4 regions of the Bacillus sp. mrc49 genome follow, and region 1 is predicted to be linked to each of the others. Evidence: riboswitches for the same ligand, from Rfam matches in the RefSeq annotation. Region 1 holds a riboswitch; each other region holds the start of a gene.

Region 1 (8,127 bases):
TAATATACCTGTTTCTGCTGCTTTAACGATTGCCTCCGTAATATGTGGATGTGCATGCCCTGTGATGATCGGACCATATGCAGCCAAATAATCGATATATTTATTGCCGTCGACATCCCAGAAATAAGCACCTTTGGCATGATCCATGGCAACCGGAGACCCGCCGCCTACCGCTTTATATGAACGCGAAGGGCTGTTGACCCCGCCGACGATATGTTCCAATGCCTCTTTATGTAAAAGCTCCGAATTACTAAAATCCAATCTTAAAACCTCCTAAAAGTACAAACATATTCCTCTTCATCATAGCACTTTTTCGTCCGGAAATCTGGGGGTGGAGGCCAAGGAATGTGACCCACCCTTAAAAAATTCGCATGAATCCTAGAAACAGCTGAATCCATGGTCCGTTATTTTTTGCTGGAAATCGAATCCGGTCCCAAAATTCCAGTCAGGAAGGTCAGGATGCCGACGATGGAGTCCGGATTTTCGATGTCGAAGGATTGGCGGTTCATTTCTCCTTCGGCTTGGTAGTAGATGAGGCTGCCGGTGCCTTTTTCTTCATTAATATGAATTTGGAAACTTAAGGGGGTGCTTTCTATCGATCCAACGGAATCCCTTTGAATGACTTGGCATAATAATTGACCGAATTCATCATCATAAAGGAAGTCATAACGAAGGCCAATGACGACCTTTTCGATTTGTGATAATAATAATTGTTTTATATTCATGGCATACTTGTCTCCTTTATATATGTATCTCTTACAACGTCAGGATTATCCTGAAAAAAGGGGGGGCGGAACATCAGGCATTTTTATTGTCTAAAAAGCTGAGGTTGGATAAACTAATGCATTAGGACAAGAGATTACGGAGGATGTAACAGGATGAGTGATGCAATACAAGTGAAACAGTTGCGGAAGGAATTTAAGTCGGCATCAAGCCGTTCAGGTTTAAAAGGCGCCTTCCGGGATTTACTTACAAGAAATTATAAGATCGTCCCTGCTGTCAATGATATCAATTTTACTGTAAAAAAGGGTGAAATGGTAGCTTATATCGGTGAAAATGGCGCTGGGAAATCGACCACGATCAAAATGCTCACGGGCATTTTGGAGCCGACGTCAGGCCAAATCTCGGTCAATGGCATGAACCCCCATAGGGAAAGGGAAAAGTTCACCCAGACGATCGGAGTCGTATTTGGGCAGCGCTCACAGCTTTGGTGGGATATTGCCGTTCAAGAATCCTTCAGGCTGTTAAAAAAGGTTTATAAGGTAACGGATGAACAATATAACGATCATATGGAGCATGTCATCAAGACGCTTGATATCGGTCCTTTGCTCGACAAACCTGTGCGGAAGCTCTCACTAGGTCAGCGAATGCGCTGCGAGCTTGCGGCAGCATTGATTCACAATCCTCCATTGCTGTTCCTGGATGAACCGACCATTGGGCTTGATGTACTCGTGAAACTGAAGATTCGCGAATTCCTGAAAGAAATCAATGAAAAATATAATACGACCATTCTTTTGACCACCCATGACTTAGGCGATATTGAGGCGCTTTGCGAGCGCGTGATCATGCTTGATGAAGGCAGGATCATTTATGATGGGGAATTGCAGAGTCTGAAGGATAACTGGGCTGAGGAAAAACAGATTCATTTTCAATTCATTGAGGGAGTTTCCCTTCAGGAATTGCAATCCTTGCCGCTCCCATTTAACGCAAACTGGGTTTATGATGAGAAAAACCAAACATACATCGCCTTGCTGAAAGAAGAAGGTGACCATATTTCCCAGCTTGTCTCGGCTGTCGTATCTCATTTTAAAATAAAGGATATCAAAATTCACGAGACGTCCATTGAAGAGATTGTGCGTAATATTTATGAAGAAGGCACTGTCTGACTCTCTTATCATTAAGAAACAACGTGTCTATCAAGGAGGGGGAGAGTGCCTTGGGAAAATATCTAGCAATGATTCGCATGCGTTTTTTGATGATGCTTGCGTATCGAACGGATTATTATACCGGCATTTTGATTTATAGCATTAATATCGGGGCTTATTATTTCTTATGGAATGCAATATATGGAGAAAAAAGCTCCATCGAAGGTCTTTCAAGTATGCAGATGACAACTTATGTGGCGGTTGCTTGGATGGCTAGGGCCTTTTATTTCAATAACATTGACCGCGAAATTGCCACTGAAATCAAGGATGGGAAGGTCGCCATCGAGATGATCAGACCCTATAATTATTTAGGGATGAAGACGATGCAGGGGCTTGGGGAAGGGATATTCCGTTTCTTCTTCTTCTCGATCCCGGGCATGCTGCTGGTAGCCTTGGTTTTTCCGATTGAACTGCCGAACGAACCTGCAACATGGGCGATATTCGGAATTTCCTTGCTGTTCAGCTTCATCATCAATACCCAAATTAATTTATTGACGGGGATCACCACCTTTTTCCTTTATAATAACGCGGGATTGATCCGGGCTAAACGGGTCATCATCGATTTGTTTTCCGGCCTATTGCTGCCCATCAGTTTCTATCCGATATGGGCGCAGGAAGTGATGAAATACTTGCCGTTTCAAGGGATCAGCTATGTACCAAGCATGATCTTCACGAACGGGTACAGTTCAGGGGAAATTGGCATGGCGCTTTTACAGCAGTTCATTTGGTGCATCATTCTCATAATACCGATTCAGCTTTTATGGATAGTCGCAAAAAAACAGCTGATTATTCAAGGGGGTTGATCGGATGTTTTATGTATCGATGTTTTTTCAATATGTGAGTCAATATATGAAAACAAGATTGCAGTATCGGGCGGATTTCTTCATGGAAATCTTATCTGACCTGCTGAATCAGGTCGTGAATTTGGTTTTCATCTTGGTCGTTTTTGGCCATACTCAGTTTTTAAGCGGCTGGAGCCGCGAAGAAATCATATTCATCTATGGGTTCTTCCTTATTCCATTCGCCCTTTTTTCAGCGTTTTTCAATATTTGGGATTTCAATGATCGCTATATCGTCAAGGGTGAGATGGACCGGATATTAACAAGGCCGATACATAGCCTGTTTCAAGTCATTTTGGAAAGAATCGAGCTTGAATCATTATTTGGTGTTGTGACTGGTTTGATCATAATATTTTACTCTGGGGCATCACTGAATCTGGAGCTTGCCTGGTATGATCCGATTCTTTTCATCATCTTTGCCATTGGAGGGGCGCTTGCTTATGCAGCCATTTTCGTTGCGATAGCAAGCATCGGGTTCTGGTCGGACGCAAAAACCTCCATCATGCCCATGATGTATAATATCGGGAATTATGGACGCTATCCTGTCGATATTTATAATAAGATCATTCGCTTTGTCCTTACATGGGTGCTGCCATTCGCGTTTGTCGGTGTTTATCCGGCATCCTATTTCCTTAGGAAAGAGGAGTGGTATGCGTATGCATTCGCCACACCTGTAATTGGGGTTATCTTTTTCATGATATCCGTCGTCATTTGGAATCAGGGAGTGAAGCGGTACCGCGGGGCAGGAAACTAAAAAGAAATCCCTTCAGCCATCAGGTTGAAGGGATTTCTTTTTGTTTATTTACGCTTATTCTTTCTTTCTATATATCTTGCCTGGGCTTCGGCATATTGCTGTTTTTCCATTTCCGTTTCCGGTATTACCATTGGAACTTCGGTCGGCTTACCATCTTCATCAATGGCAAGCATCGTTAAAAAGGCGCGTGCCGTAAGCTGCTTTTCACCTGTTAATAAGTTTTCTCGTTCCACCTTCACGAATACCTCCATGGAAGTGCGGTGGGCACATGTGACATAAGCCTCAAGGTTAATCGCGTCTCCTGTCTTGATGGGTGCCAAAAAATCAAAAGAGTCGCTTGATGCTGTCACGACTGGCTTTCGACAATGGCGCATAGCCGAAATGCAGGCTATTTTATCGACATATGCCATTACCTTCCCGCCAAAAATGGTATTGTGATGATTTGTGTCAGGCGGGAAAACAAGGTCAGTTAAAAAGGTCCTTGACTGCTGTGTGGGATGGCCTGGTGCTATCTCTACGTCGTTTTCGATCATTTGCCGGTTGTTTGGGCCAATAGATTTTCCCGGACGATTTTGGCTGCCTCGACCATATTTTTAAGGGAAGAAACCGTTTCAGGAACGCCCCTAGTTTTCAGGCCGCAGTCAGGATTGATCCAAAACTGGTCTTTATCCAATACCTTGATGCCTCGTTCAATCATGTCGACCATTTCCTTCACAGCCGGGACTCGAGGACTATGAATATCATATACCCCTAGGCCAATTCCTTTTTCGTATGTCTTTTCCTCGAATGCGGAGGCAAGCTCCCCGTGGCTGCGGGATGTTTCGATGGAAATGACATCGGCATCTAGGGAAGAGATGACATCCATGAAACTGTTGAAGTCACAATAGCACATATGCGTATGGATTTGCGTTGTATCTTCCACGCTCGATGTGGAAATCAGGAACGAATTCACCGCCCAGTTCAAATACTCTTCCCGGTCGCTTTTCTTCAATGGAAGTCCTTCTCTAAGTGCAGGCTCATCCACTTGGATCATTTTGATTCCTGCCGCTTCCAAGGCAAGTACCTCTTTATCCAAGGCAAGGGCAAGCTGATAGCAAACATTCTCCCTTGAAATATCATCACGGACAAATGACCAGTTCAAAATCGTTACAGGACCTGTGAGCATTCCCTTTACCGTTTTCTTTGTCAGTGATTGAGCATGGACGCTTTCCCTGACAGTCATCGGCTCGATGAAATGAACGTCGCCGTAAATGACGGGGGGCTTGACGCAACGAGAACCGTAGGATTGAACCCATCCTTTTTCCAGAAAGACGAATCCCCCCAGCTTATGGCCGAAATATTCAACCATATCCGTCCGTTCAAATTCTCCGTGAACGAGAACATCCAGGCCGATTTCTTCTTGAATTTCGATCCACCTGGCAATCTCATCATTTATGAATGTTTCATATTGGGCAGCAGTCCAATCTCCTCTTTTGAATTTACTGCGTGCTTGTTTCACTTCAAATGTCTGAGGGAAGCTGCCGATCGTTGTAGAAGGAAGAAAAGGCAACTTGAAAAATTCACGTTGTTTTTGGTAACGCTCTTTAAATGGCAGCTGACGTCCCGAGGTCTTGGATTTAACCTTTTCTACATCGGCTTGTACTGCTTTATGATTCCGGGCCTGGGAACTGGCTAACGTTTGGATCGCCAATTTATTCGCATCCACTTTCTTTACGATTGCCTCCAAACCTAGATTGCTGCCTTTGACAAGGGTAGTGATTTCTTCTAGCTTCTCATCCGCGAAGGCAAGTGCCTCCTTCACTTCTTTAGCAAGCGCGTTTTCATTGCGAACGGTCACTGGAACATGAAGCAGGGAACAAGAGGGTTGGAGCCAGATTTTATCTTCTGCCACTTTGTTCTTGATCGTCTCGATTAATTGAAGCTTGCTCGATAAATCGGAAAGCCAAATGTTTTTTCCGTCAATCACGCCTGCACCAAGCACTTTGTCTGCCGGGAAGCCGAACGTTTCAAGATTGCGGACATTTCTTTGTTTATCATGAACAAAATCGAGCCCGATTCCCTGAACTTTCAATTGAGTGACCGCTTCATAGTGTTCCACGGCATCAAAGTATGTTTGGAGCATGATGTTCAGGTGAGGTGCCGCTTCATTCAGTTTTTCATAGAGGTATGTAACAGTTTCCATATCATCTTTGGATATCGATGAAACAAGGGAAGGCTCATCTAACTGAACCCACTGCACACCTTCTTGCTCCAACTCCTGCAATATTTGTGTATAGAGGGGGAGCAGGCTCAGGATGATGCCAGGGATATCTTCTTTATTGAAGCCTTTGGAAAGGGAGATGAAGGTATACGGTCCGATAAGCACCGGCTTCGTTTCAATCCCCAGCTTCTCCTTGGCTTCCCGATATGCAGCAAGCGGCTTATTTTCTGTTAAAGTCAGCTGGGAGCGTTTTAATTCCGGGACAATATAGTGATAATTCGTATTGAACCATTTCGTCATCTCGGATGCGACTTCGTCCTTGTTACCGCGGGCCATTGAATAATAAACGGATAGCGGGACACTGCCTCCTTCATAAGAGGAATAACGTTCGGGAACAAGACCGAACATCACGGAAGTATCGAGCATTTGGTCATACAAAGTAAAGTCATTGACAGGAATGATATCAACGCCTTGCTCTTTTTGCTTTCGCAGGTTGCCCAACCGGATCGCTTCCAGTTGCGATGTGAATTCCGTTTCTTCGATTTTTCCTGACCAGTAAGCTTCTAATGTGCGTTTCCATTCACGATCTTCCCCGATGCGCGGGTATCCCAGATTACTACTTTTCAAAATTTCCATCCTCCTACATTCTTTGAATTTGATTGATATCCAACAAAAAAAGCACCCCTAACAGTCAAAAAGAGAAAGTTAGAAATGCTTAAAATAAAGTGTCAAGCGAATTGCCACTTACATGAAAGGTTCCTAACACCTCCCTATCTCCCGTAGGTTAAAACAGTGTTGTTGAAACAGGCAGGTCTCCTGACTTAGGGCATATCATTAGCGGCAAGCCTTCCCAATCCTTAGGATCAGTGGCATATCGGGTGGCGCTAACATTCCCATTACAGTGGCGGGACCGTGCCGGGATTACACCGGACTTCCCTTTTAATCCTAATGAACATTAGGAACCTGTTTCCACATATGAAATTCGATAAGTTAAAAATTTATAAAATAGAAACTATTATAAAAATTTAGACAATCTTAACATATCCGACCAAAAGGGTCAACAAGCAAAAGTTTCGTAAACAAGCCCTATGACAAGGCTGAAGTCTTTTCAAAATAGAATATATTGATTGGACAGGGAGTATGTATAAGGAAGTGGGCGTTTTGAAATGGGGCGTGGGGGATGACTTTCTACATCTTGATTGCCGGAATCATTTTTTGCATGGTGATGAGCATTCGGACGTTATTTCTTGTCGAGTCGGGGGGGAAAAAGTTCTCTCTTGAAGATATGCTTTGGCTCGGCAATTTATATGCGACGATATTGGTTGGTTTTGCACTGATTTATTTATTATACGAGCTTCAGAATCACTCAGTGATTCTTGATATGGGCAATCGATTGGATGGCACTTTTTATGAACAACTGAAAACTTCTTTTTATTTCAGTGCGATGACGATGTTTTCTGTAGGATATGGCGATATAGCACCTATAGGCATGGGCCGGATGATAGCGACAATACAGGCATTCATCGGATACACGCTTCCGGCGGCATTCGTGATTCGGACGGTGATCGACCTGGACCAGAAGGATAGGAAGGATAAATGAAAGTTGTGTTTCTTTCGATTATTGGGTACCCTTACCATAATGAAGAAAATGGAGGGTTCAATATGACTGTTAAAATTGGAGAAAAAGCACCTGATTTTCATTTACCTGCTAACAACGGTGAAATGGTTTCCCTTTCGCAGTTCAAGGGCAAATACGTTGTTTTATATTTTTACCCTAAAGATATGACCCCGGGTTGCACGACGGAGGCATGTGATTTTCGGGATCACAATGAACACTTTGAGGAATTGGATGCTGTCATCATTGGCATCAGCCCGGACCCAGCCGCGCGTCATGAAAAGTTCATTGAAAAACATGGATTGCCTTTCCTTTTACTGGCTGATGAAAGTCATCAAGCTGCCGAAGCATTCGATGTGTGGCAATTGAAAAAGAACTTTGGCAAGGAATATATGGGCATTGAGCGTTCCACCTTCCTGATTGACAAGGAAGGCATGATCGTCAAAGAATGGCGCAAAGTAAAAGTAAAAGGCCATGTTGAAGACGCTCTTGAAACTCTTCGTGAACTCCAAAAATAAGGGTGAGCGACATAGGGAGCTCGCCGCCAAGTTGATTCATCATTCAATACGATTGAAGCCAAAAGAGAGAATCCTGATAAGGGGCCATATCCGCACGAAGCCACTGATTAAAGAGCTGATCGTTGAAGCTTACAGAGTCGGGGCCTTTCCATATGTAGAACTGGAGGACGATGAAATAAATCGTCACCTGTTACGAGGGAATGTAAAAGAACAGCTTGCCACCTCAGCACAATGGGCCATGAAAAAATATACTGATATTGATGCGCTCATCATCAT
Region 2 (8,127 bases), on a different contig from region 1:
GGAGATATATACTGGTACGATTTATGAGATATTTTTATCTGATAATAGCATTAAATCAAGTATTGGCAGCGGCGGAAGGTATGACAATGCCATTGGTGGACTGATCGGCACGAATGAAAGCTATTCAACGGTGGGGATTTCATTGGGTCTGGATGTTATTTATACGGCCTTACTATCTTCGAAGGAAAATATCGTGGAAAATCCTGATGTGGATTTTTATGTGATCCCGATAAATACCGAAAAGCAAGCATTATTAGTCGCAAGGCACCTAAGGGATAAAGGCTATAAGGTGGAATATGAAATGGGAAAGAAAAGGCTCGGCAAAGCCTTAGATAAAGCAAATAAAGAGAAATTTCGTAATGTCATCATCATAGGAGAGAACGAGGTGAAAAATAATCAAATTAAAATTAAAGATATGTTCTCTGGTGAAGAAAGAATGGAGCCTTTTTCGTTCAGTGAAGGCTGATGAGGGACGAGGCATTAATTAAAGAAACGAGGACGTTAGATTGGGAAGGAAGCTGTCTTTAGGCAGCTTTTTTTATAAAAAGGTTTGATTAAGCGCATGGAAGGTTCGGGACATAAAGCTGTTAAGGATAAATTGAATTGTTTAAAGAAAAGAAAAGTTGTGAAAGATTTAGCAAATGAATTTTTACAGCAAGCTATGAATCAAGATAGAATAGATATACGTACCTTAAACATTGAGTATAGAGAAGCAACAAACATGGCATTTAACGATTTTACATGAAAATATCCCTTTCATTCCAATAATGTTAGAGGGATAAAGGAATCAGTAGTACAACATTATTTGTAGAAATTGGAGGTAAGTATGAGGACTCTGCATGTAACTTTTGAAGAAGCATTGGATATTTGTAAAGCATTATCGAATGAGCACCGTATGACCATTATACGCATCTTATCGGAAGGGCCTAAGAATATAAATGATTTATCCGATATGTTGAACATTCCTTTTTCAACTACAGCTGTAAATGTTAAAAAGTTAGAAAATTCCGGAGTCATCACGACTCAGATTATTCCAGGAAGAGGCAGCCAAAAAGTAAGTTATAAACGGTATGATCGAATTATCATAGATTTAGTTGAAAAAACGCCTGATACAGATGATTCTCATATTATCTTCAAACTTGGGGTCGGTGAGTATGTCCATTGTGAAGTTGAGCCCACATGCGGGTTATTAAGTGAAACGGGGACGATTCATGTAAATGATGATCCCCGCTCATTTTACGAACCAGACCGAAGAAATGCCCAGCTAATATGGTTTCGATCCGGATTCGTTGAGTATCATTTTCCAAATAGAATCCCTAACAGCGCAAAAGTAGGAGAGTTGAGCTTTTCTGTTGAATTATGCTCTGAGGCGCCCAGTCATCAATCAGATTGGCCTTCAGATATCACTTGTTGGGTAAACGGTGTAGAAATCGGATTTTGGACGTCACCTGGAGATTTTGGAGGAGAAAGGGGACTATTGACACCCAGTTGGTGGCCACAACAAGATACTCAATATGGTGTTTTGAAAATATGGAAAATCAATGGGGAAGGTTGTTTCATTGATGGTGAAAAAATATCATCAATAACGATCGACGAGTTGGGACTTCATGAACAACCATACATTTCACTGAAATTGGGAGTGAAAAAAGATGCAAAAAATAAAGGGGGAATTAATCTATTTGGAGAAAAATTCGGAAACCATGATCAAGGTATAATCATGAAAATTTGCCATAAATCCTTTTAATCATAGGTGAGTGAAACTACATAACGGCATGCGTACCTACATATAAAAAAACCATCACACTGTTTTTATAGTGTGATGGTTTTTTTTATTCCCCTTCACCAGCAACAATAATTTACTTTATTTGCATATTTTTATTACAAATATCTTGTTATGTTACAAATAAAATGTAATAATATGAATTAATTGTGGAAGCGCTTTACTTATCTGGAGGAATTGAGCAGAAAGGCGTTGGTTTTTAATAGGGTATTTTGGGAGGGGGGATTTCTATAAGGTAATGCATTAGGTTTATAGGAATGAGATTTTGGATTAATCAAGTAACGGATAGACCAGCTGGATATTTTGGGCTAGGAGGAATAATCATGGAAATGGCGTTAGAAAAAAAAACAGAAGTTGAGTCCGTTGAGAAGATCGCTTTATTAGAATATATTGCCTATTTTTTCTATGGGTTCGGACAAGTATTAAATTATGCAATGGTGGGTACATTCATTGCAATTTTTTATACAGATTATCTTTTTGTTAGCGCTTCATTCATTGGCGGATTATTTTTGGTATCGAGGATATTGGATGCTGTTATTGATCCTTTTATGGGAGCTTTAATTGATAAAACGAATTCTCCTAAAGGTAAGTTTCGTCTTTGGATGAAATGGGGCTCCCTTGCTGTTGTTGCATCCACAATGATTCTATTCATTCCATGGTCGCTTGATGGCCAAGTTTTGTTGGCAATAATCTCGATTACCTATATTTTATGGGGAGTTCTATATACCTTAAGTGACGTTCCATTCTGGTCCTTATCTACGGCAATGAGTAATGACGGTCAAGAAAGGTCCAAAGCTGTAACAGTTGCAAACGCAGGCGTGAATTTAGGGTTTTTATTACCTGGCTTGCTCGTACCCATTTCGGCTAAATATATCGGCCATCATATTTTGGGGTATGATGTTGCCAATAATACTGCGTTTATGCAAGGACTGCCATGGGCTATGCTTTTTTTGTCTGTCACTACTATTCCAATGATGATCTTTGGCTATTCCTTTACGAAAGAGAGACGAAGCAAGCATATTGAAAAAGTTTCGTTTAAAGAAATGGTGCAAACGGTTAGAAGTGCAAAGCCTTTATTTGTGATTTGCATCATCTTCTTCCTTGATATTTTCTGGGATCTGCAAACGGCGTTAATAACCTATTTCTTCGTCTGGAACCTAGGAGATGCACAAAACCAGGCAACTGTAGCATTTTGGTCAATGTTCGGATTTATCTTCTTGGTATTTTATCCTATGCTAACAAAAAGGTTTAAAAAGAAATGGATACTTCAAACACAATTAATTCTTGACACTATTTTACGCTGTAGTTTATTTATCCTAGGATACGAAAATCATACCTTTGTTATCATTTTACTCGTAGCATTAAGCTTTATTAGAACAATGGCATCTTCCGTTATTCCAAATATGATTGGTGAAAGTGTCGAATATTGTGAGTATAAAACAGGAAACAGGACAGAGGCACTTGTGTTTAGTTTCCAAACATTTACCGGTAAGTTAAAAACCGCATTTGCACTAGGCTTATCGGGCTTTTTATTAACAGTTATCGGATATACACCATCAGTAACGAGCCAGTCAAATAGTACTCTCCACTGGATATTTGTTATTTGCATCCTTGTACCTGCAATTGGTAATATCCTGAAACTATTCGTAAGCTTTTATATCAAATTTTCTGAAGATGAGTTCAAGGAAGTTGTGAAATTCATAAAACATAAAAATTCCCGTTTGAATGCCCTAACTGAAAATAACCAATCAGAAGCGCTATATCACATTAAAAAAATGGAGGAAATACAAGCACAATTAGAGAAAAAGGGAATCTAAATTCAATAGGTTAAAAAGGAGAGGTAAAATGAAACGTCATGAATATCCTAGACCACAGTTTGTAAGAAGCTCATGGGTGAATTTAAATGGTGAATGGGCTTTCGCATTTGATGATGAGAACAAAGGGCTGATGGAAAATTGGTTTAATAAAAATCTGGAAACCAATAAAACGATACAAGTACCATTCGTCTACCAATCTAAATTAAGTGGCATTGAAGAAACTGGCTTCCACCCATATGTTTGGTACCAAAAGGAATTTTCTTTACCGGAAGAAATGAGGAACAAAAAAAATATTTTGCACTTTGGTGCAGTGGATTACGAAGCATCGGTTTTTATCAATGGAAAGCTTGTCGGAAGGCATGAAGGCGGGCATACGAGTTTTTCATTTGATATTACTCCCTATCTTAATAAGGGAAAAGCGCAAATGATCACCATTAGAGTGTTTGACCCGCAAACAGACGAAACCATACCAAGAGGTAAACAGTATTGGAAACAACAATCAGAAGTAATATGGTATACAAACTCCACTGGCATCTGGCAAACTGTCTGGGTTGAGTCTGTAAATCCATCACATATCGAAACGGTACGATTTACAACCGACTTAGATAATGGAACAGTGATCATCAATGCGGAAGTTTCGGAATTTAAGGTAGGACAATTTTTGCGGTATAAGATTTACTTCAAAGATGAATTGATTGCAAATGATTCTGTCCAATTGGTCGAATCACATACACAAAGGGCTGTTGAGCTGTATCAGCAGCATATATTCAGAACTTCCTTTCATTTTCATGATGAAACGTGGGCCTGGTCGCCTGAATCTCCTAATTTATTCGATGTCGTGTTGGAATTGGAGCAAAGTAATGAAACTCTAGATAGGGTAGAGAGTTATTTTGGGATGCGAAAAATTCATACAGAACGTGGAATGGTTTATTTAAATAATAAACCGTATTATCAAAAGCTTGTTTTGGACCAAGGATATTGGCCTGATGGATTGTTGACCGCGCCGAGCGACGAAGCTTATAAAGAGGATATACGCTTAGCAAAAGAGATGGGATTCAATGGCTGTCGAAAGCATCAAAAAATTGAAGACCCCCGGTTTCTATATTGGGCTGATCAAATGGGCTATTTAGTGTGGGGGGAATGTGCTGCCGCTCCAATGTATAGTGAAAAAGCAGCTAGCCGCATAACAAAGGAATGGATCGAGATCGTTGAACGAGATTATAATCACCCTTCAATTGTTACTTGGGTTCCGATAAACGAAAGCTGGGGAGTGCCACATATTCATTTAAATAAACAACAACAAGCTCATTCCTTAGCATTGTATTATTTGATTCACTCGTTAGATACTACGAGATTGGTCATTTCTAACGATGGATGGGAAATGACTAAGACTGATATTTGTGCCGTTCACCATTATCAACATGGGACTAGTATAGAGTTTGAAAAGTATCGAAGTTTTGTAGATGACTTATCTACAAAAGACAATTTATTAGATTCGATGTCGACGAAGTGGTCTATTTATGCAAAAGGTTATCAACATCAAGGTGAACCCATTTTATTAACGGAATTCGGCGGAATTGCCTACAAGGTTGGTGAAAGTGAGGGGTGGGGCTATACGAGCTCTTCGACTGAAGATGAGTTTATTAACGATTATGCGAGGGTTATGGCGGCTGTCCAACAATCAAGGTCAATTCATGGATATTGCTACACACAGCTTACGGATGTAGAGCAAGAAATCAACGGACTGCTGACTTATGATCGTCAGCCTAAGTGTGACTTAAACAAGATAAAAGAAATCAACAACCAGTATCATAGTCAAATTGTTCAAAATGCAGGGAGTAACAAAGCAGGGAGCTGTTCCGAGGAGAAAATTGCAGTTGATTTCAACTAGGTTATAAGCTTTGGTTATTAAAAGGTAAATAAATCTATTAATGAAATTATTTGTAAATTGACTAAATTTTTGATATGTTTGATTGGAAAACTTCATACGTGTAGAAACAGGTGTAGATTGATATTTTTTCATCTACATAATAGGGAAGTCGGTTAGAGCCCGACGCTGTCCCGCAACTGTATTTGGGAGCGATCCGGATAAACCACTGTCTTCAGAAACATGAAGATGGGAAGGTTCGGGGAGTGATGATCATAAGCCAGGAGACCTGCCTGTTTCAGCACACATCTATACCTACGAGGATAGGGGGTGTTAAGTGCGAGCGATTGATCTGCATGTTTTTATTTTGTCATGGGAAAACATGTTTATTTACGTATCAATTCGAACTTAACAACTTCTTTATTGGAAGTTGTTTTTTTATTTTGATCATTATCAGGAGCTGTACAGAAAAAGTAGTGTATGTGAGCAATATTGAAAGGGCTTACAATAAACTAGGAGCCTGCCCGAGAGAAGAGGGCGATGAGTTGAAATGAGGAGGAAAGAAATGGGTGAACTTCAATGTAACGAACCTTTATTTCCTCATGGACTGGACACGGCAGGATTTACACCAGAGGATTTTAATGAGGAAGATCATCTCATATCAAAGACTACAGAGCTCTTTGTCAAAAACGAAGTAATGCCCCTGCTGGATTCGATTGATCGGCATGATAACGGCAAGGTGAAAAAATTGTTTCAAGAAGCGGGAGAGCTCGGCTTACTCAGCGTAGAGGTTCCAGAGTCGTATGGCGGATTGTCCCTGAATAAAAAGCTTTCAGGGCTTGTGGCCGAGAAAATGGGATTTGGCGGTTCTTTCAGCGTCTCCTTTAATATACATGCAGGTGTAGGGACCCTCCCGTACGTTTATTACGGAACAGAAGAGCAAAAGCAAAAATACTTGCCAAAACTTGCATCAGGAGAATGGATTGGTGCTTATGCCTTAACGGAAAATAACGCGGGATCAGACGCGCTTAACGCTAAAACGACGGCGGTCTTGAATGAGCAGGGGACAGCCTGGCTATTAAATGGTGAAAAACAGTGGATCACGAACGCACAAGTGGCCGATGTATATGTTGTCTTCGCCAAAACAAATAACAGCATGACTGCATTCATTGTAGACAGAACGTTCAAAGGGGTTTCCGTCGGTCCAGAAGAGAAGAAAATGGGGATAAAAGGGTCTTCGACAGCGACTTTAATTTTGGAAGATGTCAGTGTACCGGCGCAGAATGTTTTGGGAAAAGTCGGGCAAGGGCATCGTGTAGCATTGAATATTCTAAACATGGCGCGATTGAAGCTTTCCTTTTCTAACATCGGAGCATCCAAGCAAGCATTGGAGCTTGCCATTAACTACGCGAAACAGCGTAAACAATTTAACCGGACGATCATAGGTTTTTCGATGATACAAGAAAAGATTGCGAATATGGCGATTGCGATTTATGGAGCGGAAAGTGCGGCCTACAGAACGGCTGATAGCTTGGACAACGTATTCGAAACGGACGAACCTCTCGATGAACAATTGGGAAAACTGGCAAACTATGCAGCCGAATGTGCGATCAATAAGGTTCATTGCTCCGAGATCCTTGATCGAATCGTGGATGAGGCTTTACAAATTCATGGCGGTTATGGCTACATGCAAGAGTATGAAGTGGAACGATTATATCGGGATGCCCGGATTAGCCGGATTTTTGAAGGAACGAATGAAATAAACCGTCTGACCATTGCCAAACTATTGATGAAAAAAGGATTTCAAAACGGCGGCACATGGTTAAACCCTCTATTTGATGAGGAGGCGAACCGAAACCGGCAATACATCCAGATTTCTAACATGCTTCTTCACAAATCTTTGAAAGCATTGATACATGCCAATATCAACATTCAACAGGAACAAGAATATTCCCGTTTGCTTGCAGACATGGTGAAGGAAATTCATGTGATGGAATCTGCGGTCATTCGCACTGAAAAAGCGATACAAAAGAACGGGATGGAAAAAGAGCGGCTGAAAAATAATATGACGAACGTTATCTGTGAAGAAGGATATCGCAGAGTTGAAGAGATGGCTGTGTTGATTTTAACGGGAACGGAGTCGGGCGAAGCAGGCAGAAAAGTATTGTTGGAAGAAGTTCGCAGCCTTGCTGTTCCCCTCTTTAGGAATCTATTTATACAAAAACGTGAAATTGCAGAAAGAATGGCTGATCAAGAAAAATATAATGTGTGAACGGAGTGAAGCCTAATGAAAAAAATCGGGTTTATCGGATTGGGCAATATGGGTCTGCCTATGTCGCAAAGTTTACTACTTTCTAATTTTACTGTGTATGGAATGGATTTGAACAAAGAAGCTGAAATGTCCTTTCATCAATCAGGAGGAACGATTGGCGTATCGGTTGAAACTATGGTGAAACAATGTGATGTGATCTTTACAAGTCTTCCATCCTCTAAGGCAGTGGAAGAAGTTTTCCTAGGAGAAAAAGGACTCGTTTATCTCGTCGATTCCGCTGTTATGCTGATCGATACAAGTACGGTAGACCCTGAATTGAATATCCGCATCGAAGAGGCTGCCAAGAAAAAGGATGTTGATTTTCTCGCGGCACCCGTCAGTGGCGGCGTGA
Region 3 (8,127 bases), on a different contig from region 1:
CATTGTTTTCATTTTTGGAATCATCCTAGCGCGAATCATGGCCAGAAAAAAATTCAGGGGAAAGGTCCTGTTGGAAACCATATTTTTATTGCCGCTTGTCCTGCCGCCCTCTGTCGTCGGCTTTTTATTGATTGTGGTTTTTGGCAAAAATGGACTCCCGGGTAAAATCATTGAAACCATCTTTAATCAGCCCTTAATGTTCACGTGGTGGGCGGCAGTCATTGCATCTGCGGTGGTGGCTTTTCCACTGATGTACCAATCCGCAAAAACGGGCTTTGAAGATATAGATGAAGAAATTGAACATGCAGCAATGGTTGACGGGGCAGGGCAGTTGAGGTTGTTCCTGTTCGTATCGCTCCCCTTGGCGGCCAAATCCATCGTTACTGGAACGATATTGAGTTTTGCACGTGCATTGGGGGAATTCGGTGCGACATTAATGTTTGCCGGAAATATTCCCGGACAGACACAAACGATACCTACTGCTATATATATTGCCATGGATTCCGGGAATATGACGTTAGCCTGGCTATGGGTTGCCATCATCATTGCCATTTCTTTCATTATGCTTTTTGCCGTTACGTATATTAAATGAGACGCATTTTTTGCCTGCTTAAACTGAAGGCTTGAAAGAGGCGTACCCGGAATCAAAGTTCCCGCTTAGGCCTGCCTGGAGGGAGATTATTGTTTCTTATCAGTCTGTGTTATAATCGACAAACAAGATGAACTAATGAAATGAGGAAGAAATTTGTTAACATTTGAAGAAAAATTAAGCATTATCGAGACTTTCACGGAGTTACAGCGAAAAGACGTTTCATTGGGGCGTGTGAACTTCCATTATCCAGAAAGCGTTCAGGAGAAAAAGATAGTCGTTCAGCACTTGCATCCCAATGGCAATGGTTTCGTTTATGCAGGACATATGAGAAAAAAAGACACAGACCGTAAAGGGTTCATCAATATACGTGACTATGAGGAAGCGGAATTAAAGGAATTGATCCGGAAAAGCATGGACTATCTATCTGAACCTGCGATTGAAATCGAAGAGGAGGATAACGAGTTCGCTAGGTTGGAAGGCACTTGGATTGGCAGGGAAAAACAAGAGCTTTCGCTAATCAGGGAAGATCAACTCTGGAACGTGTACTCCGGTTCGAATTTGGAGGAGTGTTTCGAGAGCCCGATCGAGGCAGAGCGCTATTTGCTTGACGAAGGCTTTCGTCAAAGCAGGAAGCGGGAAATGTAGAAATTTAGGATAATTTGTCGCTTGAATTACTGTGATAATCTTGTTTTTTTAGGATTTTCCATGATATAATATGGGTAATTATTTTTGTTCGGAATAAGTTTGATAGATGGATTTACCGTTATAGGATTCCTCTTGAAACATTATCCAGAACCAAAAATAGTAATAAAATGGATTTTTCCAAACACAGGAGGAACTATCATGGTACAAGGTAAAGTAAAATGGTTTAACGCAGAAAAAGGTTTCGGTTTCATCGAAGTTGAAGGCCAAGACGATGTATTCGTACATTTCTCAGCTATCCAAGGCGAAGGCTTCAAAACTCTTGAAGAAGGCCAAGAAGTTTCTTTCGAAATCGAGCAAGGCGCTCGTGGACCACAAGCAGCTAACGTTCAAAAATAATTGAACGCCTATAAAAAAAAGACTCCGTTTTTATGGAGTCTTTTTATTTTTTTCCTTCATGTTCAACCTTCTTTTTTCCTCGACATTTCCTTTAGAACTTTATCCAGTTTTTCCTCAATCCGTTTTGAACGATTAAAATGCCCGGATAGGTAAAACGCGATGAAAATAACGAATGCGACAAGTACCAGCATAAAAACGATGGGCAATAACTGAGCAATAGTAGCGGCCATGATGGTCTCCTTTTTTCCTTCATTATACATCATCCTTTTCCATACCGTGGCAGAATTGTGCCAGGTTTAAACAAACGAAAGGGGATATACGGATCGCATATCCCCCTTCGTTCAATTTTGAAATAATGAGGTAAACTTTTGTAATCTGGACAAGTCTGAATCCTGATACATTTGTTCTATCTTCAAGGTGACCAATAACTGACTCTTGGCAAATAACATGTCCCGAAAATGATCGACCGCTCCACAAAAATGATTGTAGTTCGTTTCGCCAGTCCCAAAGACCCCTGTTTTTAGGGAAGCTATCGGAAGTTGCTCCAGTTCTTCATAAAAGGCAGCCGATTTAGCCGGCAGCTCTCCATTGCCCCAAGTATAGGTACCCACGATCAACGCATCGTAATTCGGCAAAGTGCGTAAATCGAATTCACTCATGCGATATAGTTCAGCGTCAGGCAATAGAGAACCGATGGCCTCGGCGAGCGCTTTCGTATTGCCGCCTGCAGAATGATAAACGATGGCAATCCTATAATTCATCGAACCCATTGCTGGCATTTACTTGACTGTATGTTCTTGATTTTTGTTCGAAGAAATCGGTTTTGGTCAGTCCGATCGATTCATCATCGAAGGTTTTGATCCATGGCATCGGGTTTTCGTCATACTCTTTATACAGATTGTCGAGGCCTAACATGCGCAGCCGTTTGTTGGCGATATATTCGATGTACTCATTGAATTCTTCCAAATCGAGGTCGGCTTTCGTTTGAATGTCCTCAAGCATGTATTCGGACCATTCCTTTTCAAGTTCGACGGCTTTTTCAATCGTTGTGTAGATGAATTTCGTGTTTTCTTCATTATTCAATTCAGGATATTCATACATCAGGATTTGAATGAGCATTCCGATGAAATCGAAATGAACCATCTCGTCACGATGGATGTACGAAATCATCGTAGCCGAACCGGTCATGACATTTTGCCGTCCTAAATTGTAATAAAATGCGAAGGCCAAGTAGAAATAAATCCCCTCGAGGTTTGTTGAATGGATCAAAGCCTCGAATAAGTGCTGAGGGCTTGGATCGTCCACGAAGGTTTGATAGGCATCCACAATCGGCTGATTTCGCTTTATCACTTCCGGATGTTCTTTAATGCGGTCGAAAAGCTGTTTTTGCTTGCCTACCGGGATCAAGGAAGCAAGGATATACGAATAAGATTCATTATGGATCGATTCCTGCTGAGCCATATTGGCAAGGATTGCCTTTGCTGCAGGGTCCTTGATGTATCGAAGGATTTCCACCAAGGTAGGCGTTTGCAGGCTATCCATCCCAGCAATCATCGTCAGGATATCAAGAAAGGCGTCCTGGATATCTTCATCCATTTCTCCCCACTGCTTTTTATCCTGAATCATGTTCACGCTAGATGGCTTCCAAAAATTATTGATGAGCTGTGTATAGGTATCATAGAATTTTTCATACTGAATATCGTTCCAAAGGAGAAAGCCTGAAGCTTCTCCTTTGAAAACACCGGTCGCTTTAGTAGGATGCGTAGGTTCGAGCATCCTGATTTTTTTTATATGATTGGTCATTCGTGAAAACTCCTTTAAAAATAAATTACTGGGTATGAGCGAACGTTAACTTGAACAGCTTTCACACGCATTGTCATATTCGGAAGAAGTCGAACGAACGTAATACGTTGATTTCAAGCCGCTTTCCCAAGCCGTTAAGTGAATATCCAATAAGACTTTCGCTTTGATCGTGTTGTGAACATATAGATTAAAGCTGATCGCCTGGTCAATATGCCTTTGGCGGGCTGCGTTTTGCCTGATGCTTTCCAGCTGATCCAAATTAAAGCGTGTTTTTTTATAATATTCATACGTATTTGGCGTCAAACCAGGTGCCGTTACCTTGAATTTGAAGTTTTTCTTTTCTTCATAAAATTCTATTTCATACAATGGATCGATTCCATCAGTGGAATTGCCGATTTTAGCAGTAGATGAATTAGGGGCAATGGCCATTAAGTAGCCATTACGAGTCCCATGCTCCTGTACGTTCGTTTTTAAATCGAGCCATTTCCGATCCGTATAGTCACGCAGCTCGAAGTATTCCCCTGTGTGCCAATCCGAACCTTCGAAATATGGGTAAGATCCTTTTTCCTTTGCCAACTCGTTGGATGCCTTGATTGTTAAATAAGCGATCTTTTCGTACAATGCATCGGCATAGTGAACGGCCTCGTCGGATTCCCAATAAATATTTTCTGTGGCAAGTAAATGATGCCAGCCAAACGTTCCTAAACCAATTGCCCGGTACCGTTTATTCGAAATCGATGCCTGCTTGACCGGAAGATTATTCACATCAATGACATTATCGAGCATCCTGACTTGAATGGGGATCAATCTTTCCAAAACATCGCTGCCCACTGCACGAGGCAAGTTAATGGATGATAGGTTGCAGACAACGAAATCGCCGCTTTTGCGAACTACAACGACATCGCCATCTTCTGTTTCATATTCATCCGTGATCGTCGTTGGGCTTAGGTTTTGAGCAATTTCGGTGCAGAGGTTGGAGCAATAAATCATCCCTTTATGCTTATTCGGGTTCTTCCGGTTCACTTCATCGCGGTAGAACATATATGGAACGCCTTCTTCTAATTGAGAAATCATGATGCTTTTCATGATGTCCAACGCGTTGATCTTTTCAAAGCTGTAGCTTGGCAGCGTACCATTCTCTACGGCTTCGACAGCAAGAGCATAATGGTTCCTGAAGCTACCTTCGCCTTTTTTCTCGTCATATAGATCTTCAAGTGAGAATCCAAGGGTTTGCTTGACTGTATGCGGGTCAAAAAGGTACCATTCTTTCCTGTCGCGTACAGCCTCCATGAACAAGTCGGGAATGCATACACCCGTGAAAATATCATGTGCCTTTAATCTGTCATCCCCGTTCTGCGTCTTCAAATCGAGGAAGCTCATGATATCTTTATGCCAAGCATCCAAGTATATCGCTATCGCGCCTTTGCGCTGACCTAATTGATCAACACTGACGGCTGTCTGGTTAAATAGCCGGATCCAAGGAGTCGTACCCGAACTATTGCCGGAGAAACCACGGATATCGGAACCAAGTGAGCGAATCTTCCCGACATACAGGCCGACACCGCCGCCGAATTTAGACACCTTGGCAGCATCGTAGTTAGCTAGATAGATGCCGTCGATGGAATCTTCAATGGCGTCGATAAAGCAGGAGCTTAATTGTCCATGCGCTTTACCTGCGTTCGAAAGTGTAGGGGTGGCAACGGTCATATAAAGATTGGACATGGCCCAGTATGCTTCTTTTATAAGTTGCAGGCGGTGCTCCGTTTCTTCCAAACGCATGATTTCCATCGCGATGATCATGAAGCGTTCTTGGGGGAGTTCGTACACTTTGTCTTTTTTGGGACGGGCAAGGTAGCGATCGTTTAGTAGGTAGATGCCTATGTAGGAAAATAGTTTATCCTTTTCAGGGTCGATCACTGAACCAAGTTCTTCAATTTCGGCTTTAGTATAAGATGATAGCAGCTCGGCTTTATAAACTGGATAGCGTTGGCCGTCTTGCAGCTGCGACAGGTCCTGGATAAGGTCATAGAATGGACCATAACTCATGCCTTGATAACCTCGATTGGCCTGTGCATCCCTGTACATCGTATTCAATAGCTCTTTAGCTGCAACGAATGTCCAATCCGGGGCATCGATATCCACGCTCTCAAGAGCAAGCTGAATCAGTTTCTTTGAAGCCTGTTCATCGGTTGAATCACTTTTGCGTTCAAGCCATTTTGTAAAACGCTTTTTGAATTTCTCCATATCGAGACGGCCTTCAAATTCCTTCGACAGCATCTCAAGCTGAAGGGAATTCGTTTCAGTATCATTCTCGCTTATGGTAGAGTTATATGTTTGAGTCATTAAGAATCCTCCTTGTAAACTTCCGGTAATAAAAAAACCGCCCAACGAGTTGAGCGGATCAAACGACAGCATAAAAGAGCCATGAATAAAATAGCCGTTATACGATCGTTTCATCATCTCAATCCCCGAAGAATAAGAACGTGAAAAATTCAAGGCAGGTCTCCTGACTCATGATCATCCTACTTTGAGTCCTTCCCGTATAGTGAGCCATACAGTGGTTCCTCATTTCGTCACATTCACAGTTGCGGGGACAGTTCCGGGTTTGCACCGGATTCCCTTTTCAGCCATCACTGGCACCTTGGATTGTAAAAAATTCTATATATAGTTATCAGTATTGTTTTAATAATCAATATCTAGTATTTCTGCTTATATTATCGTAAGCCATATGCGATGATAATTCAACTAATATATTTGAGAAAAACCAACCCTTATCTATTGACAAAGTGAAGGCAGGGGGAAGGCGAATGAAAGATTTTCTTGGCGAAGTGGCAATTCAAGCACTGAATTTAACGGATTTTGTGTTAAAATGAAGTGTAGCGTAAAGGTGGCATTCCCTTGGTGCGATTTGGGGATTCACGGAAAAATTTTTATGAAAAAGGGGATTTAAATCTTGGATAAAGTATTAGTTTTTGGACATAAAAACCCGGATACAGACACGATTTGTTCCGCAATCGCTTATGCGGATCTGAAAAAGCAATTAGGTATCAATGCTGAACCAGTTCGTCTGGGTGAAGTGAATGGCGAAACTCAATATGCGCTGGACCAATTCAAATTCGATGCTCCTCGTCTTGTCGAAAAAGTGGCAGGGGAGGCGGAGACCGTAATCCTTGTCGATCATAATGAACGCCAGCAAAGTGCTGAGGATATTGACCAAGTCCGTGTGCTGGAGGTTATCGACCATCACCGCATCGCTAACTTTGAAACAAGCGATCCTTTATATTACCGTGCAGAACCGGTAGGCTGTACGGCAACTATTTTAAATAAAATCTATAAAGAAAATGGAATCGAAGTCCCGAAAGCGGTAGCAGGGCTGATGCTATCTGCCATCATTTCCGATTCTTTATTGTTCAAGTCCCCGACCTGCACTGAGCAAGACGTTGCAGCGGCCATGGAGCTGGCTGCCATTGCCGGAGTGAACGCTGAAACTTATGGATTGGAAATGCTGAAGGCAGGAGCTGATTTAAGCGACAAGACGATTGCGCAGCTGATCACTCTTGATGCAAAAGAATTCAGCATGGGAATGGCAAAAGTGGAAATAGCCCAAGTCAATGCTGTAGATCCGAATGAAGTCCTTGCTAAGCAAGCTGAATTGGAAGCGGCGATTGAAGCGGTTATCGGAGTGAAGGAATTGGATTTATTCCTATTCGTCGTTACGGATATCCTGACAAATGATTCTGTAGCCCTAGCTCTTGGAAGAGCAGCGAATGCAGTCGAAAAAGCCTATAACGTTACATTGAACAATAACATCGCCGTTTTGGAAGGCGTGGTCTCGCGCAAAAAACAAATCGTGCCTGTATTAACGGATGTATTCAGTAAATAAGTAAGTGAAAAGGGTGCTGCTGCACCCTTTTTCCATACCCCAAAAAAGACGGAAACATTACGAATGATCATGTTTCCGTCTTTTTGCTTAATTCAAGGAATCCTTTTCCTTTTCATAGGCGATGACAATCAATTCTTTATTCGCTTCCTCGCCAAGCTTGCTTTCAAAGCTTTTCAACTCATCCAATAAATCTGGTGAAAGATTGGCAGCCGTATAATCCTGCTCGGGTGTCATGCTTTTCGCTCCCTTCCATATCGACATATTTCCTGTTATTTATTCTGTCGGTTTTGAAAAGTTCTATTCGCCAGCAAGATCCTTCTTCAGGATATTTTACTAATTGAGCTGGCAAGTTTATCAAGCAATAAGGAGCTTTCCAGATCGAGGCCCTGTACATGTACGGAAATGCCTTGTTGCTTATATTTATGGACAACCGTATCGACAGCAGCGACCGCAGAAGCATCCCATATTTTTGAATGGGAAAAATCAATGATGATCGCATTTACATCATCATTAACTTCGAATTTTGAAACAAAGTCCTGCACCGAAGCAAAAAAGATTTGTCCTCAAATCATTTTTTCTGCCGTTTTTTCAACCGTCACCTTGGATATTTTGGCCGAGAAGAAGATCATGCTCAAGAGCACCCCGGCAAAAACCCCTTTCGACAAATCATGCGTATATAGGACGATGAGGACCGTTACAATCATCACGGCTGCATCCGTCTTTGGCGCTTTCTAGTTCCTCTTTAATGAAGACCAGTCAAATGTACCGATGGAAACCATGAACATGACAGCAACGAGTGCAGACATGG
Region 4 (6,737 bases), on a different contig from region 1:
CCGCTGCCGTTTGGACCGAGGATCCCGAATAGTTCTCCTTTTTGAACGTCGAAAGAGACGGAATCCAAAACGCTTTTGTTATCGTATCCACCCGTTAACCCTTTAACTTCAAGCATCCGTCCTACCCACTCTCCGTCTCCTTAATAAAATGAGGGCAAATGCAGGTGCCCCGATCAGTGAGGTGATGACCCCGATCGGCAGTTCCGACGGGGCGATGATCGTCCGTGCCACAAGATCTGCCAAAATCAAGAACCCGCTTCCTACCAGCAATGATAACGGAAGCAGATGCCTATGATCTGGCCCCCATATCCTCCGGACCAAATGGGGAATCACCAGCCCTACAAAGCCGATCGTGCCTGAAACGGCAACCGCTGCGCCCGTTAATATCGAGCCCGCGATCAGGATCCACATTTTCCGCCTCTGCACGTCGACACCTAAATGTTTTGCCCGGTCCTCCCCGAAGGTCATCGCATTCAATTCCCTCGTATTCATGATCAGAATCAACGAGCCAATGATGAAAAACGGCAGAATGATTCCGATATAATTCCACCCGCGCATGGACACGCTGCCCATGAGCCAGCCGATGATTTGTCTTAATTCCTCCCCAGTCAACGCAATCATCAAGGATATGAAGGCGCTTAAAAACGAGCTGAAGATGATTCCGGTCAAAATGATCGTTTCGACCTTCATCGATCGATCCATTTTTTTTGCGAATGTCAGTACACAAAAAATCGTGATCACGGAACATAAGATGCTCAATGCAGGAAGCGTATATAAACCGATGAACGGGAGTGATATATTCAGGAATAACGTCACCACTGCCCCGACTGATGCTCCTGACGATATCCCGAGCGTGTAGGGATCGGCAAGCGGATTCCGGAGCAGCCCCTGAAATGCCGCACCCGCGATCGCCAAGCATGCCCCGACCAAACCTGCAAGCAATACACGCGGCAAACGGATGTTCATCACGATATTCGTCAGCATCACATCGGGATCAGCGGAAATCGGCAAATGAAAAATCTCCTTGCCGATTATTTGCATAAGTACGGGGATCGGTACGGACACCGAACCGAATGAGATGCCGATCGTACTGGCAAAAAGTAAAAACAATGACGCAAGCAAATAAGCAAGCGCCCATTTAGTTGTCAAATACGTTCGGATAGATTGATTTGGCAAGTTCCTCTACTCCCTCTATTAAACGTGGACCTGAACGGGTCACCAAGTCGGAATGGACATCAAAAACTTGGGCATTCTTAACCGCCGTAACGTCTTGCCACCCTTTTCGGCCCGTCACTCCACTTACCGGGTCTTTTGTGTAATAACCATAAGTCGTAATGATGACATCCGGATTGGCTGCAATCATCGACTCTTCATCCATTTTGGCCCAGCCATCCACATCCGCTGCAGCATTGTCAGCTGAAATCATCATAAGCATTTCATTCATGAATGTATTTTTACCAGGTGTATAGATATCCGGGGACGGCGAAACCTCCACTAAAACGGTCTTCCTTTCCGATTCCTTTACCGATTTGGCCTTCTCGGAAATAACCTTCAGCTTCGTTTTCATGTCCGTGATGATGTCTTTTGCCTTAGCTTGCTCGCCTGTTGCCATCCCGATCATATCAATGGACTTGTACACCTCATTGAAGTTTTGGGCATCATTGACTACAAGCACATCTATTCCCGCATCCTTAAGCTGCTGGAGCCCCTCCTTCAAATTATGGGCACTCGATGCATGGGCAAGAACAAGATCGGGCTTCAAGGAGACGATCAATTCCGTGTTCATCTCCATGCCGCCCACTTTTTCGATATCCTTCGTTTCTTCCGGGTAATTATCATTGTCGGACACGCCAATAACCTTATTACCTAAACCAAGCGCAAAGACCACTTCCGTATTGCTTGGTATCAACGTAACGATTTTCTTCGGTTTTTCTTCTATCGTCACCTTTTCACCCGTTGCATCTTTAATCGTAACCGGGAAGGCTTGTTGTGTAGCCTGATTCGTCTGCTGCTTTCCTTTTCCTTCATCGGCCGTGCCGCTGCAGCCAACCATCATGCCAGCCGTCAGCAACATCACCAGTATCAGGCCAAAAATCTTCTTCACGTTCATTCCCCACAATCATTTCATTTAGTTTTAGCCCGCCTTAAGCGAGGACCCCATGACAAAAAGCATCCCCCGTCAAACGGAAGATGCTTGTATGGCAACAATATCATGAAGGACTCTTTACAGTCTGCCACACACCTCCCCATCCGCGTGGGTCACAGGTGTACGAATCTTGGCAGGTCTCCTGGCTCATGGTCATCGTCAACGGCATCTTCCCATATCCCAAACAGTGGCATACAGCCGTCAGCTCCCATATACAGTGGCGGGACCGCGCTGGCATTGAACCAGCTTCCCTTTTAAGTCATTTAGACACCAAATCGTTCATATGTATATAATTTTCACTGCTTATCATTATACACCATGCAAGAAGCGATTATTGGAGGATTTTTCACAAAACGCCTGTCCAGCTTCAGCGATTGGACGCATTTTCAATCAGTGATGCAAATCCCCCGACGGATAATCCCGGTGAAATCCGTACGCGATGCAGGGCATGCATCCCTTGATCACTTGTTGCCCCGCCAGGTTCGGTGGTGACTGCCATCTTGTATCCCGCTTCTTCCGATAACCTGAGGCTCTCCTCGTTATAACGGCCGACTGGATACGAAAGTACCGTCGTCTCCTGGTTCAGAATGCGATCGAATAAATCCTTGGACTGGACCATTTCAGCTTCCTGCTGCCCGGAAGTCATCCGGTTCAGCTCAAGATGGTTGATTGTATGACTCTCGATGGAAATCCCATCCGCACTCATCTCCATCATTTGATCTTCCGTCAGGTGATGAGCTTTACCAATGGACTTCCCGATCATGAAGATGGTCGCTTTCAACTCATATTCCTTCAATATAGGAAAAGCCTCCGTGTAGTTATCTGTATAGCCATCATCAAAAGTAATCCAGACACACTTTTCACTTGGCATTATATTTTCGCTTAAAACGAGAAAGGCTTCATTAGGCGATAAAGTCTGGTAGCCATTTTCCCGAAGCCAAGCCATTTGCAGCCGGAATTCCTCCTTCGGCACCCGAAGGTTATTCCCCTCCGAAATACTATGGTACATCAATATCGGAAGCCTAACCTCGGACTCGGCCCTTATCCAGCCACTCGTATCGATTCGTTCAGGACTTGCTCCATCCTCCGAATCTATTTCGGCCTCATTCTCCTCTGCTGCAGCCACCTCGATATTATCTTCCGCAATCGGCGCAGCCGTCTTTTTACCTATTTTCTCTAAAACACCTTGTGAACAGCCAGCTAAAATAAAAGCCACAAACACTGCTGCCATCCATACCAATCTGTATTTTCCCACTATCATTCTCCTATTTTTTTCTAGCATAATAGTACCAGAAAACCAACGAATAATAAAGTATTCCAATTAACGCAATAAAAGGTAAAAATTATCGTTAAATGACCCGCCAGGCATTTTTTTTCATAATTATAAGCTACTCACTTGAAAAGTTTGCCTATAACCAATATAATAAACAAGTCGTCGACCTTTTAATATGTCCCAGTAGCTCAGCAGGATAGAGCGACAGCCTCCTAAGCTGTAGGTCGTAGGTTCGATTCCTATCTGGGACGCTAAAAAAAACCCCTTACATGTTAAGGGGTTTTTTGTTTTATATAACAGTTTCTTGCCTAAAATGAAAAATCAAATTGCAATATAACCTTTTCACCCTTTCAATAAAATTCTGTAAGTGTTTCTATGACACGTTGTTTTTCTAAGATAGAACATACAGGAAAGCTAAAGGACGACGAATATATAGAAAACCTTGGCGTGAAATGATGTTCGCGCAGGATTGCGAAAAAAATTCAAAATAAATGTTTCAACCTGTCCTACCCGGGTATATAAATACTGTAAGACATTCTCAACCAAAGGAGATGATGTGCATGAGTACAATCAGAAGCCAATGGAACAAGGAGAATGACGCAGCGGTGTTTAGTCCCGGTGATCAGCGTTAGAGTCAATTGAAGCGTTAGATGCTAATCAAAATGGGAATTACTACTCTTCTCATCCAAAGGAGGAAGATACTGATCATGAGTATTTACAGCCGATGGAATCCAGAGAATGATGAAGCGATTTTCAGTCCAGGTGATCAGCAGCCATTCAGTACGCTCATACGAGTAGATTCCGAAAAACACACAAAAAAAATGGACAACACACTTGAATATGAATGACATGGCACCGTACTGAATGAAATTTAGTCGAAGCAGTAATATACAGAAAAAGGATGGAGCGAATGCTCCATCCTTTTTTCTTGTGCGCACTGCAGGCATACGGCGCATTTGTTACACGTGAAACACTTTCCTTGTGGCCGCATTCACGATCCTGACAGACAAGCATTTCCCCCTTTTCATTATTCACTACACGCATCAGCCTGCCACATGATCTTGCTTGCATTTCTGGCGCATATCGTCAATGAAAACCTGTTTGGCAAGAATTCCTTTTGCAATCGCCGTTAGCTTTTGCTCCTCCTGTGCCGTCTAAGCAGGCGACCTCAGGTCTTCAGGCGCCAACTCGAGGAGTTGCTTTCCTTTTGAATTTACGTGAAGGCCCTTCCCTCTCTTTTCGACCAAGAAGCTTTCGAACAGTTGCCACTGTCCCGATCCCGGCGGCTTCGTTTCAAGGGCTCAAATGAACTGTATAGGCCATTCCCTCTTTGAAATTATGTTATATTAGACGGTAAATAGTTAGTAAGGGAGTTTGAACAAATGTCAAAAAGTGTGGTAATTGCTGAAAAGCCTTCAGTTGCACGTGATATTGCGAATGTATTGAAGTGTAATAAAAAAGGCAATGGATTTTTAGAAGGCGATAAGTATATCGTTACGTGGGCATTAGGTCATCTGGTTACTCTAGCAGATCCAGAGGCATATGATATGAAATTTAAAACATGGAAGCTGGAAGACCTGCCCATGCTTCCTGAAAGCATGAAGCTAGTTGTCATGAAACAAACCGGAAAGCAATTCAATGCTGTTAAAACACAATTGAATCGCAATGATGTGAATGAAATAATCGTGGCGACTGATGCGGGGAGAGAAGGAGAATTAGTTGCACGATGGATCATCGAGAAATCAAAAGTGAATAAGCCCATCAAACGTCTCTGGATTTCTTCCGTAACGGATAAAGCAATTAAGGATGGGTTCAATAACTTAAAGCCTGGTAAAGAGTATGAAGACTTATATACTTCAGCAGTAGCACGTTCGGAAGCGGATTGGTATATCGGTTTAAATGCAACCCGTGCCTTAACGACAAAATTCAATGCGCAATTAAACTGTGGACGCGTTCAGACACCGACGGTTGCAATGGTTGCAGCGCGCGAAGAGGAAATTGCGAATTTCAAGCCGCAAACCTATTATGGAATCGAAGCCCAAACAGATGGACTTACGTTAACGTGGCAAGATGAAAATGGAAATAGCCGCAGCTTTAATAAAGAAAAGACCGATGCAATCGTGAAATCACTTGGAAGTAAGGATGCGACTGTTGTTTCCATTGACCGCAAAGCAAAGAAAACATTCGCACCTGGTCTATATGATTTAACAGAGTTACAACGGGATGGGAATAAACTCTTTGGCTATTCTGCTAAAGAAACATTGAACATCATGCAAAAATTGTATGAGCAACACAAGGTCTTGACTTATCCGCGTACGGATTCACGATATATATCATCCGATATCGTTGGTACGCTTCCGGAGCGTTTAAAAGCCTGTGCCATAGGTGAATATCGTCCTCTTGCAAATAAGGTGTTGAATAAGCCTATTAAGACGTCAAAAGCATTTGTCGATGATAGTAAAGTCAGTGATCACCATGCCATTATTCCGACCGAGGGTTATGTGAATCTTTCAGCCTTCACTGACAAAGAACGCAAAATCTACGACCTTGTCGTGAAACGTTTCTTGGCAGTTTTATTCCCTGCGTTTGAATATGAGCAATTGACGGTGCAAACGAAAATTGGTGATCAAACGTTTATCGCTAGAGGAAAATCCGTGATTCATTCCGGCTGGAAAGAAGTTTATGCAAACCACTTTGATGATGAAGAATCAACAGAGGATGTAAAAGAGCAGCTATTGCCTCGTATTGAAAAAGACGATGAATTAAAAACAAAATTAATCACTCAAACGTCAGGCCAAACAAAGCCACCAGCACGCTTTACGGAGGCGACTTTACTATCAGCAATGGAAAACCCTGCGAAATACATGAAAACAAACGATAAGAAGCTGGCAGACACGTTGAAATCAACGGGCGGACTTGGAACAGTCGCCACCCGTGCCGATATCATCGATAAGCTATTCAATTCATTCTTATTCGAAAAACGCGGCGGCAAAGAAATCCATATCACATCCAAGGGGCGTCAGCTTTTGGATTTAGTGCCAGAAAAACTGAAATCTCCTGCGACAACAGCTGAATGGGAACAAAAGCTCGAGCTAATCGCAAAAGGGAAACTGAAAAAAGACGTGTTCATCAATGAAATGAAGGATTACACAAAAGAGATTGTCAGTGCAATCAAAACGAGTGACAAAAAATATAAACACGACAATATCTCAACGAAATCTTGTCCAGACTGTGGTAAGCCAATGCTTGAAGTGAATAGTAAAAAAGGTAAAATGCTCGTCTGCCAAGATCGTGAATGCGGCCATAAAAAGAACGTCG

What was found. A riboswitch is a leader RNA that binds a small molecule or an ion and turns the genes downstream of it on or off. The one in region 1 is predicted to bind cobalamin.
Region 2: linked by a shared signal. The riboswitch ahead of CVN76_RS19230 (acyl-CoA dehydrogenase family protein) and the one ahead of metE (5-methyltetrahydropteroyltriglutamate--homocysteine S-methyltransferase) in region 1 are both predicted to bind cobalamin.
Region 3: linked by a shared signal. The riboswitch ahead of CVN76_RS26565 (ribonucleoside-diphosphate reductase subunit alpha) and the one ahead of metE (5-methyltetrahydropteroyltriglutamate--homocysteine S-methyltransferase) in region 1 are both predicted to bind cobalamin.
Region 4: linked by a shared signal. The riboswitch ahead of CVN76_RS16690 (ABC transporter substrate-binding protein) and the one ahead of metE (5-methyltetrahydropteroyltriglutamate--homocysteine S-methyltransferase) in region 1 are both predicted to bind cobalamin.

What each region holds. Positions count from the first base shown of each region.
Region 1 is NZ_PHNG01000791.1:25,092-33,218, forward strand. It holds gene CVN76_RS25435 (glutamate-1-semialdehyde 2,1-aminomutase) at 1-261, opposite strand, end outside; gene CVN76_RS25440 (hypothetical protein) at 405-725, opposite strand; gene CVN76_RS25445 (ABC transporter ATP-binding protein) at 879-1,886, shown strand; gene CVN76_RS25450 (ABC transporter permease) at 1,937-2,728, shown strand; gene CVN76_RS25455 (ABC transporter permease) at 2,733-3,518, shown strand; gene CVN76_RS25460 (acyl-CoA thioesterase) at 3,563-4,051, opposite strand; gene metE (5-methyltetrahydropteroyltriglutamate--homocysteine S-methyltransferase) at 4,048-6,354, opposite strand; cobalamin riboswitch at 6,508-6,700, opposite strand; gene CVN76_RS25470 (potassium channel family protein) at 6,899-7,318, shown strand; gene bcp (thioredoxin-dependent thiol peroxidase) at 7,381-7,851, shown strand; partial or broken gene CVN76_RS25480 (aminopeptidase) at 7,808-8,127, shown strand, end outside.
Region 2 is NZ_PHNG01000710.1:565-8,691, reverse strand. It holds gene CVN76_RS19255 (histidine--tRNA ligase) at 1-466, shown strand, start outside; gene CVN76_RS19250 (hypothetical protein) at 563-745, shown strand; gene CVN76_RS19245 (ArsR/SmtB family transcription factor) at 827-1,744, shown strand; gene CVN76_RS19240 (MFS transporter) at 2,104-3,597, shown strand; gene CVN76_RS19235 (glycoside hydrolase family 2 protein) at 3,626-5,488, shown strand; cobalamin riboswitch at 5,580-5,775, shown strand; gene CVN76_RS19230 (acyl-CoA dehydrogenase family protein) at 6,030-7,736, shown strand; gene CVN76_RS19225 (NAD(P)-dependent oxidoreductase) at 7,752-8,127, shown strand, end outside.
Region 3 is NZ_PHNG01000800.1:42,113-50,239, forward strand. It holds gene modB (molybdate ABC transporter permease subunit) at 1-592, shown strand, start outside; gene CVN76_RS26540 (hypothetical protein) at 746-1,237, shown strand; gene CVN76_RS26545 (cold-shock protein) at 1,436-1,633, shown strand; gene CVN76_RS26550 (hypothetical protein) at 1,696-1,863, opposite strand; gene CVN76_RS26555 (flavodoxin domain-containing protein) at 1,975-2,394, opposite strand; gene CVN76_RS26560 (ribonucleotide-diphosphate reductase subunit beta) at 2,384-3,436, opposite strand; gene CVN76_RS26565 (ribonucleoside-diphosphate reductase subunit alpha) at 3,482-5,779, opposite strand; cobalamin riboswitch at 5,916-6,095, opposite strand; gene CVN76_RS26570 (manganese-dependent inorganic pyrophosphatase) at 6,390-7,319, shown strand; gene CVN76_RS31280 (hypothetical protein) at 7,407-7,553, opposite strand; partial or broken gene CVN76_RS26575 (SulP family inorganic anion transporter) at 7,640-8,127, opposite strand, start outside.
Region 4 is NZ_PHNG01000703.1:7,015-13,751, reverse strand. It holds partial or broken gene CVN76_RS16700 (ABC transporter ATP-binding protein) at 1-116, opposite strand, end outside; gene CVN76_RS16695 (FecCD family ABC transporter permease) at 109-1,176, opposite strand; gene CVN76_RS16690 (ABC transporter substrate-binding protein) at 1,139-2,110, opposite strand; cobalamin riboswitch at 2,262-2,436, opposite strand; gene CVN76_RS16685 (polysaccharide deacetylase family protein) at 2,514-3,377, opposite strand; tRNA gene CVN76_RS16680 (tRNA-Arg) at 3,597-3,670, shown strand; gene CVN76_RS31080 (hypothetical protein) at 4,127-4,267, shown strand; partial or broken gene CVN76_RS31820 (DNA topoisomerase III) at 4,341-4,684, opposite strand; gene CVN76_RS16675 (DNA topoisomerase III) at 4,802-6,737, shown strand, end outside.